One region of the Bacillus mesophilum genome, then DNA from elsewhere that is predicted to be linked to it. Evidence: riboswitches for the same ligand, from Rfam matches in the RefSeq annotation. Region 1 holds a riboswitch; the other holds the start of a gene.
What was found. Region 1 has a riboswitch for cyclic di-GMP ahead of F7732_RS17880 (DUF5050 domain-containing protein). Riboswitches for the same ligand answer to the same signal wherever they lie in the genome.

Region 1 (3,159 bases):
TTGAAGCAATTCAGGAATGGCGTCAGATTTTTAAAGCTTGCGGGAAGGATCCTAACCGCTATCGGCATTCCGCTGAAGCACTTTACAGACGAGTCTTAAAACAAAACTATCTGCAATCTGTGCATAGTGCGATTGATTTGAATAATTTCTTTTCGCTAAAATATCAAGTGCCTATCGGAATTTACGATGCAGACAAGCTATCTGGTGGAGTCCAAATTCGACTTGGTGAGGAGAATGAATCCTATATCGGTTTAAATGGAAGGGAAAACTCTGTCCACCGATTACTTGTCGCAGCAGATGATTCTGGTCCATTTGGCAGTCCATTCGTGGATTCAGAACGAACGGCTGTCACAGAAGAAACCGTCAATGCGCTGCAAGTTATTTTTCTTCGCCCATCTATTATGGTAGAAGAAGCCGAAGAAATGACAGTGTCTTTGAAGGATATGTTCCTTCAAGTGCATGGAGGTACTGCTGAGGTCCGCATAATTGATTAATATGGTAGAGAGCGTTCCGTCTGCTGCTTAGCAGGCGGGCGCTTTTTGTGCTGAGCGTGGTTTTTGCGTTTGGCGGATATACGGCGGATAACTTTCGTCTAACAGCATATTCCCGCTGCTTCTGGGCTCATATCTCCTAAAAAACAGAACCCTTCTCCAGCCAAAATGGCCTCACTTTTAATGACAACACATTTTTAAACATGAAAAAACGCAACATTTCGTTCTTATAGAAACGGAACACTGCGTTGGCTATGTATGGAGCGGGTGAAGGGAATCGAACCCTCATCATCAGCTTGGAAGGCTGAGGTTTTACCACTAAACTACACCCGCATTATAATAAATCCTTATAATTTCATTTCGATCTTACGAAATGTCATGCCTCTTTCTCTGCTAGCTCAATCGAGAAGTTAATGCGTCGAGGCAACTCGCAGATGTTTCATGGATGTTTCGCTCGTGGCTGAGGTTTTACCACTAAACTACACCCGCAATATAATAAAATAATATGTTTTCAATCTCAAAATAGAACCTGCAAAATCTATCGAATTTTGTCGAATAATCCTGCTCACTACTTTTATTATTCTAGTATATTTATACTCTATCGTCAACAGGTTTTTCATTTTTCTTTAACAAATGTTTAATTAAATCTTAATAAACACACAACATTTAATAACATTTTTACATAAATACTTCTAATAGACTAGTATTTTTAACCTAACACTCCTTTAATTACTAATATTAATAGACTATAATACTCATAACGGCAAATCAATTGAAAGATTGAGACGCAAAGCCACAGGTCTAAGGCGCAAGCTATGACAGCTGGGTTACCGTAATTACTTTCTATTTAGAAACTAATCGTAAAGGAGAGATTGACCATGGTCAAAAAGACCTTGTATTCCGTATGTTTTGCATTTCTGATCCTCACAATTATCAGCTCCTCTGCTCTTGCAGCCGAAAAGAAGGATTCAGCTTATCAAGAAACCTACCAGAATCTGCTGAATTCCTTTAAAAACTATCAAACTGCTGCTACATTTCCTTCTCAATCTTTTTCATACAAAGAAGTTGGCGAAGTCATCAATGACATATTAGCAGATCATCCTGAAATCTTTTATTTCCAGCACAAAAATACACTGATTTATTCAAACGGTAAAATTAAAATCAGTTACAAATACCCTATATCCCAAATCAAAACGATGGTCAGCAAACAAGAAAAGCTGATTAACTCCATATTAAAAGAGACAATCCAACCGAAGGATTCAGATTTTGATAAAGTAAAAGCGATTCACGATTATATTGTTTTAAATACAGCTTATGACTGGACAAACTATCAAAATGGAACCGTTCCTGACAGCTCGTATACACCTTATGGTTTAATGGTTGATGGAATTGCCGTTTGTGAAGGCTACGCTAAAACGATGCAGCTGCTATTAGATCGTGCTGGTATTGAGAACGAATATATAGCAGGAACAGCTAACGGCGGTCCACATGCTTGGAATATGGTAAAAGTAGATCATCACTATTATTATGTTGACGCCACCTGGAATGATCCTGTCCCAAATCAGGATGATCAAGTAAGCTATAAATATTTTCTTGTAGACGCTAAGACATTGAGAAAAGATCATGTTTGGAATGAAAAGCAATATCCATCGGCAGCAAGCACTAAATATGCCTACTTTCAGGAGCTTCAATCTGTGCAAGAAATGGGAGACTATTTCTATTACTCTAACAGTAAAGATCAGGACAAGCTTTACCGCATGAAAAAGGACGGTACAGGCAAAACAAAGCTGATCAATGCACGAGCACCTTATTTTGTCATCACACACAACAAAATTTACTTCAGCAACTATTCAAATGGCGGATATTTGTATAAAGCAACACTAGCAGGCAAACACGCTAAACCTATTAATAAAGTACATTCAATCAATCTTTTCATCGACCAAAACAAGCTATACTATACGAATAAAAAAACAAATAAACAAACTTCCATTAAAATGAATTAAATAGAAAACGGGATGGCACACAATGGCCATCCCGTTTTTTTCTATAAATCACCTGCTCCTCCGCTCTACCAAATTGATCCCTAATCCCATTCCGACAATCCCGATTAAAAGCATAATTAGCAGTGACATCGTTATGTCAGCCAACCCAGCATCATAAAAAATGACATTCATGATGGCATCCATGGCATGGGCCATTGGGAATAGATCCGCGACAAACAGCAGTACTGGATTAGAAATCGTTCCTGGCATCATATAGGATCCACTAATTAGAGGAATTAGCGGAATGATGGACGGATAAATTGCATAAAACTGTTCTGGTGTTTTTACAAATCCAGTAATCAGCATAGCAATGCTGATCATGCTGAATACAAACAGAGCAGATGCGAGTATGATCAGCCAAAACTGATTTCCAAGATCATACTTCAGCACATATTTAAACAATAATAGTACGGCAACAATCTGAAACATGGAGATAAAGAAACTATACAAGATGTAACCTGTATACATTTTGGTCTTGCTGATCGGTGCAAGAATCATACGGTCCCAAACACCGGATACCTTATCATGTGTTACATTATTCACTCTAAAGCCAAGAATAAAGGTGGCAATTAAGAGAGTAAAAGCAAACATTAACTGAGTCCGCATGTTATAGTCTGTCATCTTTT
Region 2 (3,159 bases), on a different contig from region 1:
CCTGGTTGCAGGAGGAACATTTGCTTACTTTAGCGATCAGGAAACTGCAGAGAGCTTTTTTGCTGCCGGTACATTAGATTTAGAGATTAACAAAGAAAATATTATCAAGATTGATAATCTCAAACCAGGTGATTATGCATTTCGTGCTTTTGAATTAAAGAATGCTGGTTCATTAAATATTAAAGATATTCTTCTGCAGTCTGAATACGAAGTATACGATAAAAAGGGCGATAACAATGGGGAAGATTTTGGTGAGCATATTATCGTTCAATATTTATATAATGTATCAGGCAAAGAACAAGTGATATTTACAGAGAGCTTAGCCAACTTAACGAATAATCCAGTTCAAGTTTTGGAAAATATGCCAGCAGGTGCAAGAAACGCAACGAAATTTACAGTTCAGTTTAAATTTATTGATAATGGGCAGGATCAGAATATATACCAAGGAGATGCCTTAGAGCTTAAATGGACATTTAAAGCAAACCAAGAAGCTGGATCATCTAGATGATTTTTTAGAAATTACGGTGATTAGATGAAAGTCATACTGTATTATCTTGCGCTTTTAAATTTACTCGACGGTGCTGTAACCTATCTCGGTCTTCAACACAACATGATCACAGAAGCCAACCCTTTAATGGATGCTATTTATGAGGCAGGACCTCATTGGTTTCTTATACTAAAGGTTGCCCTTTCGGTGATTTTGTATGGATTGAATTTCACTGGGGCTGTTCCGGATGGAAAAGGAATTAGAAAGCTGGCGATGTTTGCTGTGATTTTGTATACAGGTGTTTGTGTTCTGCACAGTCTTTGGATTATTCCATTTGTGCTTTAACATGAATGCCTTTGTAAGTGAATAGGATGATAGAAGAATTTCTTCGAGAAGAGGTGCTTTATGTATCAGAAAAATTGTGATCGCTGTCAGCGTCCATCCTTCAGCAGCAGTGAACAGGGGGATTGGCTCTGTCCGGTTTGCGGAAATGATCTGACCAGCCAGCCTTTTTTTAATGCTATGACACAGGAAAGAGTAAATGTTTCCTATAAAGTAAAAGAACAAAAAAAGAAAATTGAAAAGGACACTCCTTATCAGCCTGCTGTTTCAGAGGTAAGTAAATCTATTAATCTTATTATTTAAATTACTTTACCGATATTCTGAAAAATATAGAAAAAAATAAAATAATGTACAAAAAGTGACAAACATTAACAAAAGGATATAGTATGATAGATAGTGAGGAAATACTTTGAAGAAAAGGCAAACTTGCTGAAAGGCAAGGACGCAAAGTCACGGATCTAACGTATAATATTGGGCGTCATTACCGATGTAAGGAAGTTTTACTGTCATACACACCGCCTGGAGAAGATACTATGATGGCCGGATTGCCTAGGATACGATACGTATTTTGGGGGGAAAAAGAGTGATCGAGATGATGAGTAATAATCGTGAAGTCGTTGATGCTGAATGGATCCAGTTGATTACCGAAGCCAAGAATATGGGGCTGGAACAAGCGGAAATCAGAGCTTTTCTTCAATGTCATTTAGAAAAAGAAGTGGAGAAGGTTTAAAATGAGGAAGACAGTCGGAATGAATGAGGCGTGATACATATAGTATCACGCCTAAGTTTGTTGCTTTTTTTTGCTGCAGAGTCTGCTAGAAATGTATCTCAATCAATGATTGACCAAGTCTGAAGCTGGTTATTTATTTTGTGTTGTTCGCCATTTATTGAAATCGAGAAATTCACGAAACTGTTCCTTTGATACTCCTGATTCCATGGCTTCTTTTACAATTTTCATCCACTCAGAATCAAGCTCATCTTTATTAATTTGCTCATGTATTAAATGATCAACTGGAACATCTAGTACGCCAGCAACTTTTTCCAGAAACTGGATTGAAGGGTTCGTTTGGAGGTTTCTTTCCAGAGAACTCAAATAAGATTTTGCAACTCCTGCTTGTTCAGCAAGCTCAGATAAGGATAATTTTTTTTCCATTCGGAGCTGTTTCACTCGATCTCCAATCATTCAATCTCACACACCTTATCAACATTGGTAAGTTCATCATATCAGAAAATTCCTTACCAGTTCCATATTACGAACAATTTGTTCAATAATTTCTATATTATAGTATCATAAATTTCGCCAAAATTTCACAAAAATTTAATCTTTTTATTGCTTGTTTTTAGGTCTTTATTCCTAATTTAGCATTTTTTCTTTTTCTTCTTCTTTTTTATAAATGTCTGCAATTTCTTCAACTGCTTTATCGATATGATCTGAGTTTATATAGTAAAACGGACCATCATATTCATTAAGTTTAAATGTATAACGAGGATCGTAGTATGTTTCCAGAAGCAGCTGAATAAAACGTCGATAATCCTTTTGCAGCAGTGCATCCTCGATAAGCGCGATGGCTTCTTTGTCTCTTAGCCTTTTTTTGACTAAGATAAAGGATTCCTCTAATTTAACATTAAACCATTCTTCTTGTATATATGGTTTCACATATTCAGTGGACAAACGGTTCACTCGCTGCTCCATTGAACAATCCAATTGAATGTGAATGCCTTCTTTTTTTAGATGAATTAACTCCTCAGGCTGGACAGCTTTTCCGATTCTTTTGCTTTCAGCCTCCATAATGACAAATGGTGACTCCTGTATGGTATGCAATGTTTGAAAAAGCAATGCATCGAACATCTTTTGATTATGTGGATTTTCCTGGCCAAAACTGCCAAAGATTGAGCCTCGATGACGCGCGATAAGCTCTAAATCAATGACGGGCATGCCTTGCTCACTTAGTCGGCTAAGTACTTCTGTCTTGCCGCTGCCTGTTAAACCGTGTAAAACAATTGCTTTTTTCTTCAGCATACTCGGCAGTTTCTCTAAAATATATTGACGATAAGCACGATATCCGCCAATCAAACGAGGCATGGGGAGTCCGGCAAATTGCAGAAAAGTTGCGACTGATTTACTGCGAGTACCGCCGCGCCAACAGTAGATCACAGGTTCATTGCCTTTATCTTTAATGGATTTGATTTGTTTTAATAGCTGAGGAATTTTAGGAGAAACGATTTCCATTGCGCGCCAGCGTGCTGCATCACCGCTGGTCTGTTTATACAATGTGCCGATTTCTGCCCGTTCTTCATCCGTAAATAAAGGGATGTTAACGGCTCCTGGT

Region 2: another riboswitch for cyclic di-GMP. It lies ahead of sinI (DNA-binding anti-repressor SinI); the one in region 1 lies ahead of F7732_RS17880 (DUF5050 domain-containing protein).

What each region holds. Positions count from the first base shown of each region.
Region 1 is NZ_WBOT01000006.1:229,157-232,315, forward strand. It holds gene F7732_RS17870 (B3/B4 domain-containing protein) at 1-494, shown strand, start outside; tRNA gene F7732_RS17875 (tRNA-Gly) at 751-824, opposite strand; cyclic di-GMP riboswitch class I at 1,244-1,326, shown strand; gene F7732_RS17880 (DUF5050 domain-containing protein) at 1,370-2,494, shown strand; gene F7732_RS17885 (ABC transporter permease) at 2,543-3,159, opposite strand, start outside.
Region 2 is NZ_WBOT01000004.1:325,910-329,068, forward strand. It holds gene F7732_RS14745 (TasA family protein) at 1-508, shown strand, start outside; gene F7732_RS14750 (DUF5658 family protein) at 533-832, shown strand; gene F7732_RS14755 (PHD finger domain-containing protein) at 893-1,132, shown strand; cyclic di-GMP riboswitch class I at 1,239-1,382, shown strand; gene sinI (DNA-binding anti-repressor SinI) at 1,422-1,559, shown strand; gene F7732_RS14765 (helix-turn-helix domain-containing protein) at 1,689-2,012, opposite strand; gene mnmH (tRNA 2-selenouridine(34) synthase MnmH) at 2,184-3,159, opposite strand, start outside.